One region of the Peribacillus sp. TH16 genome, then DNA from elsewhere that is predicted to be linked to it. Evidence: riboswitches for the same ligand, from Rfam matches in the RefSeq annotation. Region 1 holds a riboswitch; each other region holds the start of a gene.
The links. Region 1 has a riboswitch for S-adenosylmethionine ahead of JFV29_RS25835 (O-acetylhomoserine aminocarboxypropyltransferase/cysteine synthase family protein). Riboswitches for the same ligand answer to the same signal wherever they lie in the genome.
Positions count from the first base shown of each region.

Region 2: it holds a riboswitch for S-adenosylmethionine, as region 1 does, so the genes downstream of both, JFV29_RS25040 (5-methyltetrahydropteroyltriglutamate--homocysteine S-methyltransferase) here and JFV29_RS25835 (O-acetylhomoserine aminocarboxypropyltransferase/cysteine synthase family protein) in region 1, are expected to answer to the same signal.
Region 3: it holds a riboswitch for S-adenosylmethionine, as region 1 does, so the genes downstream of both, JFV29_RS29775 (methionine ABC transporter ATP-binding protein) here and JFV29_RS25835 (O-acetylhomoserine aminocarboxypropyltransferase/cysteine synthase family protein) in region 1, are expected to answer to the same signal.

Region 1 covers NZ_JAEKEM010000009.1:2,426,654-2,429,931, reverse strand. Annotated here, with positions in the region: gene JFV29_RS25855 (arsenate reductase family protein) at 1-299, shown strand, start outside; gene gcvH (glycine cleavage system protein GcvH) at 395-775, shown strand; gene JFV29_RS25845 (toprim domain-containing protein) at 866-1,231, shown strand; gene JFV29_RS25840 (thioredoxin family protein) at 1,235-1,543, shown strand; SAM riboswitch class I at 1,705-1,810, shown strand; gene JFV29_RS25835 (O-acetylhomoserine aminocarboxypropyltransferase/cysteine synthase family protein) at 1,914-3,224, shown strand.
Region 2 covers NZ_JAEKEM010000009.1:2,277,321-2,280,598, forward strand. Annotated here, with positions in the region: gene JFV29_RS25025 (MIP/aquaporin family protein) at 1-94, opposite strand, end outside; gene JFV29_RS25030 (glycerol-3-phosphate responsive antiterminator) at 330-872, opposite strand; gene JFV29_RS25035 (hypothetical protein) at 1,083-1,520, opposite strand; SAM riboswitch class I at 1,727-1,822, shown strand; partial or broken gene JFV29_RS25040 (5-methyltetrahydropteroyltriglutamate--homocysteine S-methyltransferase) at 1,812-2,583, shown strand; gene JFV29_RS25045 (PTS transporter subunit IIC) at 2,683-3,278, opposite strand, start outside.
Region 3 covers NZ_JAEKEM010000011.1:234,901-238,178, forward strand. Annotated here, with positions in the region: SAM riboswitch class I at 1,121-1,232, shown strand; gene JFV29_RS29775 (methionine ABC transporter ATP-binding protein) at 1,594-2,616, shown strand; gene JFV29_RS29780 (methionine ABC transporter permease) at 2,630-3,278, shown strand, end outside.

The DNA of each region.
Region 1 (3,278 bases):
GGCTGGATAGTCATGAACTGCAATATGAAGCGATTCATATAGTAGAAAATCCGCCTTCTCGAACAGAAATCGAACAACTATATAATACCAGCGGATTAGAGCTGAAGAAGTTTTTTAATACTAGTGGGCAAAAATACCGGGAGCTGGGTTTAAAGGACAAACTGAAAGAAGCTTCTGAAGCAGAAATGCTAGATATATTGTCTACTGATGGTATGCTTCTTAAAAGGCCGATTGTTACGGACGGCACAAAAGTGACAGTTGGTTTCAAAGAAGAACAATTCGAACAGACTTGGAACTAAAATAATACGAAATATTTGGTTAATTCCTTACTTTTAAAAAAATCTACCTTATAATGTAATAGATAAAATAAGATGTACTATGGAGGGAATTAATGATGACAACACCAAAAGAACTTCGTTACACAAAGGAACATGAATGGGTCAAAACAGAAGATGGAACAGTACGCATCGGAATTACAGCATTTGCTCAGTCCGAACTTGGGGACATCGTTTTTGTTGAGCTTCCAGAGATTGGCGCTGAATTGAAATCGAACGAGCCATTTGGCAGTGTTGAATCTGTTAAAACTGTATCTGAGCTGTATGCTCCTATCAGTGGTAAAGTTGTTGAAGTAAATGAAGAGTTGAATGACAATCCTGAATTCGTAAATGAATCTCCTTTTGAAAAAGCATGGATGATCGTGATTGAACCATCAAATATCAGTGACGTTGAAAACCTGATGAGCGCTGAAGAATATGATAGCCTGATAAACGGTTAAAATGAAGGAGAGAGGGTCTAAATAGGCCTGCTCTCTTTTTCACTTTATAAAAAGGCAGCATGCACACAATTCGTGAGATGGAGTGATGACATGGAGTGGGGCGAATTTGATAAAGTTATCATTGTAGAAGGCAGTTCCGATAGAAGAAAAGTTGCCTCCGTTTTGAATGAAGATGTGGAAATAAGATGTACAAATGGGACCATTTCATTAACTAAGCTGGATGAGTTAGTAGATGAAATGATGGACCGTGATGTTTATCTCCTTTTTGACGCAGATGATTCAGGAGAAAAGCTACGGAAGCAATTCCGAAGGGAAATGCCAGAAGCAAGCCACTTGTATATCAATAAAATGTACAAAGAAGTGGAAAGTGCCCCCGAACATCATATCGCTACAGTGCTCCTATCTGCCAATATGAATGTGAAAATGAAATTTTTAAGTCAAAGGGTGAACGACTAATTGATGCAAGAATTGAAAGAAGAAGATTGTAGGCTTGCTGTTGAAGAAGGGGAAACCTTTTGCTTATATTTATATACACCTTTGTGTGGGACCTGTCAGGTGGCTTCTAGGATGCTTACGATATCATTGGAGCTTTTTCCAGACTTGAAGGCAGGAAAGATGAATATGAACTATGTCCAAACAATCGCCGAATCATATGAAATTGAGAGTGTACCTTGTTTATTACTATTTAAAGAAGGGCAGCTGCGGAAAAAAATTTATGCCTTTCAGTCTGTTCCTTATTTGTACGGAGTGCTTAAGGAAATAAGCTAAAAAGCCAATCCAATATGGGTTGGCTTTTTAGCTGTAGAAAAGTAGTGAATAAACGATATAGTTGATGGGGAATTGAAATAAGAATATTCAAATAATTGATTGACTGGATAATTCTAAAGTGCTATATTTTGAATTAAGAAAGTAACTGCTAAATTTAATAGTTCTTATCAAGAGTGGCGGAGGGATTGGCCCGACGAAGCCCGGCAACCGGTATAAATTTATATACGGTGCTAATTCCAACAGAGTATTGGCTCTGGAAGATGAGGAGAGTATATAAGCCTCTTCTTATGAAGTGGTTTTTTTGCTTGTTAAAAGAGGAAGGCCTGATTCTTAAATCCAACTAAATCCATAGAAAAAGGGGAGAAATCTTATGGCAGAGAAAAAGTTGCGTTTCGAAACATTGAGTGTTCACGGGGGTCTGCAAGTAGATGAAACGGGTGCACGTGCAGTGCCTATTTATCAAAGCAATGCATACTTGTTCAAAGATACTGACCATGCAGCAAATTTATTTGGCTTAAAGGAAAATGGCTATATTTATACACGACTTCATAATCCTACGGTCAGTGTTTTCGAAGAAAGAATGGCCTTGTTGGAAGGTGGTATCGGCGGACTGGCAACCGCAAGTGGGATGGCTGCCATTACACTGTCAATCCTAAATATTGCTGGTGCAGGAGATGAAATAGTGTCCGCTTCTACATTATATGGCGGTACGTATAATCTTTTTGAAAATACTCTTCCTAAATATGGGATAAAAGTGAAGTTCGTCTCTCCTGATGACCCTGAAAATTTCAAAAAAGCCATCACGCCTAGAACGAAGGCTATATTTGCGGAAACAATTGGAAATCCAAGTCTAAGGATTCTTGATATTGAGGCTGTAGCGGACATTGCTCACAATGCGGGCATACCACTCATTATCGATAATACCTTTGCTACCCCATACCTTTGCCGGCCAATTGATTTTGGAGCGGATATTGTCATCCACTCTGCTACAAAATGGCTCTTGGGAAATGGAACCACCTTAGGAGGCATCATCGTGGATGGGGGCAAATTCGACTGGAACTCACCAAACTACCCTGGCTTTACGGAACCGGATCCAAGCTACGATGGGATTGTATACTCTGAAGCAGTCGGCCCTGCTGCCTTTATCACAAAAGCTCGTGTGCAATTACTTCGTGATTTAGGGCCGACGTTAAGTGCTCAAAGCGCGTTCCAGTTTACGCTGGGGCTAGAAACGTTGCATGTGAGAATGAAAGAGCATCTTTCGAATACTAAGTCTGTTATTCAATATTTGGAAAATCATCCTGCTGTGAACTGGGTTTCGCACCCTAGTAATGGAAGTCACCCTGATAAAGCGCTGGCGGATAAATATTTGCCTAAGGGAGCAGGATCTGTTGTGACTTTTGGAATTCAAGGTGGACGCGAAGCTGGAGCAAAACTTATCAATTCGGTAGAGTTATGGTCGCATGTAGCCAACGTAGGGGATGCTAAAAGTTTAATTATCCACCCTGCTAGTACGACCCATCAACAATTAAATGATGTAGGTTTAGCAAAAGCGGGTGTAAGTGCTGATCAAGTGCGCATATCGATTGGTATTGAAAACATAGAGGATTTAATAGAAGATTTAGAGCAGGCAATTGAAAAAGCGACGAATATTGTCTCCTTAACTTCTAAAACTGTTTAATAAAAAAGACCTGTTCATTCTTTCCTAGAAATATTATACATTGCGCTCCTTTTT
Region 2 (3,278 bases), 150 kb from region 1:
CATAAGATCCCTTTAAGGAAGATCCTGCCCCAATACCTGCACCAAATAAAATTAAAATCATCGTGCCTACTACTTCTCCCCAAAATGGAGTCATACATAACCCCTCCTCTTATAGAATGATGCCTTACCAACAAATAAAAGGAGATTCACAGCAGAACTTTCCTCAAAAAATGAGTATGTCTGGTGTGAATCTCCTAATCTCCGTCACATGTATTAACTTGTAATGTAAATATACTAGGTAGTGAAAACGCTGTCAATTAATTTATATAAAAACAAATGATTTTTTCTGTATTTTTTTTCCTCTATCACACATCAACTCCTATCTGAAATTAAAACATCTCCCATAATTCAGTTTTTGAAGTCGTGATTGACGAAGCTCCTGCCTCAAGGGCATTCAGGACTTCATCTGAAGAACGTATGAGCCCTCCAGCAAAGATAGGAGTTTGTAAGCGTTCCTTTACCTCTTTAATCATCCAAGGCATTGCGCCAGGCAAAACTTCGATATAATCAGGCTTTGTTTTCTGTACCAGCTTATAACTTTTCTCTAACGCATGTGAGTCAATTAAAAAGATTCGTTGAATGGCAATAACACCCTTTTGCTTCGCTTTCAAAATCACGCTGGATTTTGTTGAAATCAGGCCATATGGGCAATACTCCTGACAAATAAATTCTGTAGCGTATTCATCACTTTTAATACCATGAATTAAATCGACATGATAAATCATTTTCTTATTATGCTGCTTTGCCATTAAGCTTACATTTTTCAATTGTGATATATGCAAATCAAGAAACACACCTATTTCATAGGAACTTTCTAGAAATCTTTCGAAATCCTTCATGCTTGCCGAAGCAGGCAAAATTTTCTGGTCCATTCATTTTCCCCCTTATCTACCGGAAAAACTCAAAACTTTTAGTTATTTAGTATATTTTAAAGAACTTGATTTATCAAACACAATATTTCTTATTGAAGAATCGTCCTTTACCATATCCTTACACTAACATACCTGGTATCCCCTTTAAAATAGTACAGGTAAGAATGCTATGTAAACATTTCCTTCATTGCTTACCCTTTCTTCGATTCATCATAATGAAAGTTTAATTTTTAATGCACCTTCCACCAACTCATACGATTTAATAGTGCCCACGGGTATTCTTTTCACGATGTTCCAAGCATTAAAATTCATTTTGATCATTCTATTTTCAAATTCAAAAAATGGCGGTCTGTTAAATATCTTTTGGTTAATAAAATTCCTATCAATAGGCTTCATTTCTACTAATTCAAATGAAATCGTTCTTTTTTCCACGTGAATCGGTTTTAATGTAATACGGAAAGGCACGTTTTTCTTAAACATCATTTTTTTCACTTCCGTCGTTCCGAAAAGCACTATATGTACTGGCGTAATCTCGACTTTAACATCCTGCTCACCTGATTTCATCTTTATAATTCGCTCTAGCATAGACGCAGTTAACGTTATCGGTAAACCATTCCCGGAAATATTAGATGGATTGAACGTATTCATCGTGGTTTTCCCCCTCCAACTTAACTTACAGGTAACTTCATTCCATATGGAACGTCAGTTATAGCATATGCTGTCTTCACGAATGTAGTTACCCCTTCATAACATGCAAGGTCCTGGTGAATAATCGGTATATTCTAAATTTTACACCTTTCACCCTTGACCTTTATTAAAACTATCTGTATAGTCATACTTAATTTAATAGACAACTCTTATCAAGAGAGGTGGAGGGACTGGCCCTTTGATACCTCAGCAACAGACTTTAATGTACTGTGCTAATTCCAGAAGTGCAATACTGGGAAGGTTTCATTCAATCCTGAACATCCCTTCATTCATGACTTTATTGAATTGAACAAAATCGTTGCCGGACGTGCTGTTACGAAACAAACCATTCCTAGTCCCAATCAATTATTTGCTGTGGGTGTTTATAATGAAGACATCTACCCTGATATCGAAGACTATGCAAATGACATCATTAAAGCGTATCAATATGCTTTAAAGGCCTTTTATGAAGCTGGTGTTACAATTGGATGATGTTTATATTGCTAGACTTTCCTCTCCAGAATTTCAGTTCAAAGATGGAAAATACTCTAGAGAACAATTAATTGATTTAGCATTGCGCGTAATTAATGGGGCTTTGGAGGGAAAACCAGAGGATTTGGTCGTCACGACACACTTATGTCGCGGGAACTATCAATCAACGTGGGCGTTTGAAGGAAGCTATGCACGTATCGCACCAACATTATTGGCAAAAGAAAAAGTAAATGGATTCTTCCTGGAATATGACGATAACCGTTCAGGAGATTTCAAACCGTTAGAATACATTCCAAATGGCGGAGCACGAGTTGTTCTAGGAGTCGTCACTTCAAAAAATGGAGAAATCGAAGACAAAGAAGCAGTTATAGCTCGTATTAAAGAAGCTTCACAATTCGTGCCACTCGAACAATTATGCTTAAGTCCACAATGCGGATTCGCTTCCACCCATCATGGCAATAAGCTAACGGAAGAACAACAATGGGAAAAGTTGAAATTTATTGTTGATGTAGCGAAAGAAGTTTGGGGATAAAGAAATATTATAGAAAGAGCAACGCATTCAAATAAAGCGTTGCTCTTTCTATATTGTCTATATATCAGCATCCTCTATTTCATGAGGAAGTTTGAGTTATTAATCAAAATGCAATTTATAATCCTCTGCTTTAATCAGTTTTAATTTTTTCGAGAATATATAGATAAGACCTAGGTTCAATACAATCGGAAGAATAAAGAAAGTACTTAGCATGATTGCTACATTCTCAACGGCCCATCCACCTTCAGCCAGTTTCATATAATTTAATGGACCAACTAGACCTGATAAACCGAACCCAGCACTATAGGGTGTGCCTTGAATATTTAACAGACCGGCCAAAGCACCAAGAATCGCAGCTGTGATCAACATCGGAAAAGCGATCTTCGGTTTCATGAAGAAGTTTCTCATTTGAATTTTTGGTGAGCCTAATACATGTGCTAATGCCGTTCCAAGGGAGTTTGCTTTATAACTTGCAATGGCCAGACCAACGCCTGCTGCAACAATGCCTAGATTAGCCGCACCAGAGCCAATACCTGAAAGCATGATCACAGTGGCTACCCCTACTGTTGAAATAGGCGACAAAATTATGAGACAGAACACAACAGAAATAATAGCTCCCATTATAATTGGTTGTAATGATGTCACATTTGAAATAGCGACTCCCAGTAAACCAGTGGAAGATTTCACAAATGGTA
Region 3 (3,278 bases), on a different contig from region 1:
ATTAGAAGCTTTAAAAGAGATAACGATACCCGATATATATGACAATTTATTTAACCCATGTTCCCATTCAATTAAAAGAGATCTTAATTTTTAACCAATGAACTCGCAGCTCCGCGTGAAATGAACATCTAACTGACAAACGATATGTCATAGTTAAAACTGAACAACAAAGAACCCATTACGAAACATTACTGCAATAAGAAAAAGGTTTTATTACCTTTTTTTTAGTCTCCTTTACGATATTAAGATGTTAATTTGCGTTAATAACTATTTAAACCTAAGGCAAGCAAATCAAAAGTAGAGATTCCTTTGTTCCAACTATTCGGAATCACCAAATTCAAATTTCAACAATTTCCCGAGAAATATCTACAAATTCTGAGTAGATATCGACAAAATTAGAAGCTTCTAAATAGCGATTTGTTTTTGCTGATAAGTAGACATACTATAGAAATCAAACTCTACCGAGTGTTTTTTAATTAAAAGAAATAAACTCTTCTAAGGAAAGAGCTTTTATAATAGTGCTAAAGATGAAAAAACACATGTGTAATCTTCCTTCGCTGTAATAATAAATAACTTTTATTATTACAGATATGAGGGCAAAGGGTCCTCACACATTTAAAACAGATGCAAAAAAGTTTATAACCGCATATATATGGTACTATTTATTATTGTTTTTTCTTTTTTGATACTAAACGTACCGAAAGTTTGCTATCAAAAAATGGTCAAAAACTCAAAAATAAACGTAAACCCCAATCAAAAGATTATAAGAGTGGGGGGCGCAGGGAGCTCCCCGCATGGATAAGGCAGACCGTGAGTAGCAACCTGAATAGTGAGTTTGCCAAAGGTTTGCCGTTATTTCATCAAGATACAGAGCTTTCCTTATGAGGAAGGAAGTCCTGATCCTGACTGACTTCGTAATGTTTTCGTTTTTTTGTAATAGAGTCTATGCCTAGGTTACCCGTATACATGGTATGCAGGGCAAAATCTGACCTGTCTTAAGGTATAGTTAAATGAACGATTAAAAATTATACTGTAAAAATATTTTAGATTATTCAAAATAGAGTTGACATTAGTAAAATTTGAATATATAGTGAGGAACATAATTAAATAAATACGTTATTTCTTATCAAGAGATGTGGAGGGACTTGGCCCTATGATACCTCGGCAGCGGGTTTTTACTTTTGTAAAAATACTGTGCTAATTCCAACGGACGAAAGTTTGAAAGATAAGAAGGAGCTTTTCTTAGATAATTAAATTAAGAGTTTACTCTTTTTTATTTCTAAAAGAGGCCTCTTCTGTCTGATGACGGAAGAGGCCTCTTTTGTTTATTCAGAATGTATATGGTTATTTGGAGAATTGGTGTAATTATTCGTAAGTTTTGCGCACTAATCGTGAATTATAAGCAATTACTCGTGAGTTTGACAGATTAACTCGTGAGTTTCGCGCAATTACTCGTGAGTTTCACACATTTACTCGTGAATTGTGAGCAATTACTCGTGAGTTTCGAAAATTTAACCCTATCATTATGAAACTTTGCAAAGCTCTTCTCTGGATAATGAATTCGTACAAATAAACAGCGTGGGGGGAGACAGAATGATTGAATTTCAAAATGTTAAAAAGGTATATAAAACAAAGAAACAGACTGTTGAAGCTTTGAAAGGAATTAATTTGACAGTTGAAAAAGGCGATATTTTTGGTGTTGTCGGTTATAGTGGAGCCGGAAAAAGTACGTTGATTCGGTTAGTCAATCTACTCGAACACCCTTCAGATGGACAGGTTATTGTTGGGGGGAAGGATTTAACCAAATTGAACCCGAAGGAATTACGGGCAGAAAAGAAAAAAATTGGCATGATTTTTCAACATTTTAACTTACTTAACTCAAAGACAGTTTTTGATAATATTGCCATGCCGCTAGTTTTATCGGGAACCCCTAGTAAAGAAATCAAAGAGCGGGTAGGCGAGTTGTTAGAGTTCGTTGGCTTATCAAGTAAAGCAAGGAGTTATCCGGAACAATTGTCTGGCGGTCAAAAGCAACGAATAGGGATTGCTAGAGCGTTGGCTACCAACCCATCGATTCTTTTGTGTGATGAAGCGACGTCAGCATTGGATCCACAAACAACTAGTGCTGTACTGCAGCTCTTAAAAAAAATTAATAAAGAATACAATATTACCATTTTGCTAATCACTCATGAAATGTCTGTAATTAGGGAAATTTGCAATAAGGTTGCGGTCATGGAAGGCGGACGCGTGGTTGAACAAGGTTCGGTTTTCGAAGTTTTTGCGAAGCCCCAAACAGGTATCGCAAAAAACTTTGTACGAACTGTTATTCACGACGAGATCCCACAAAGTTTCCTGAAAAATACCGGATCATATATTCCGATTATTTGGAAAATTAACTTTATTGGTACTACATCAGGCAATCCTTTACTTTCAACCATCTCGAAAAAATATGATGTTCATTTAAGTGTTTTATCAGCTAATATTTCTGAAATTCAAGAAACACCTTTTGGAAATTTAATTATTGAAGTGACAGGGAACAAAAAAGAGGTGGACAAGGCTTATCAATATATTAAAGATGAGGGGATTCTCGTCCAGGAGGTGCAGATAAATGGGTAATACGCTTTGGGGAATGGAAATAACGGCAGACCAGCTGTCGACAGCTTTCGGTGACACACTTTATATGGTAGCCATCTCATTGATATTTTCCGGGCTGATTGGACTTCCGCTAGGAATCTTACTTGTCATTACAAGAAAGGGTCACATCCTGGAGAATAAATGGATCTTTAATGTATTGAACCCGGTCATCAATATATTGCGGTCGGTTCCTTTCATCATCTTGCTTGTAGCACTTATTCCGTTTACCAGAATGATTGTCGGCAGTGCGATCGGAACGAATGCGGCCATTGTTCCGCTAATCTTTTACGCGGCTCCTTATATTGCCCGGCTTGTGGAGAACTCCCTGTTGGAAGTGGACAAAGGGATCATCGAGGCAGCTCAGGCGATGGGGGCGACGACATGGCAAATCATTTATCGCTTTTTGATTCCCGAGGGACTTAGTTCGTTGATCCTTACATTTACAACAGCGACAATTGGCCTTGTTGGATCTACGGCCATGGCAGGTGCTGTCGGTGCAGGTGGGGTAGGAGATTTAGCCTTAGCTTACGGTTATCAAAGGTTCGATACGATGACGATGGTCGTCACAGTAGCGGCGCTCGTGATCATCGTTCAATTATTGCAATCCACCGGGAATTTTGTTTCAAGAAAAATCAGAAGAAGAT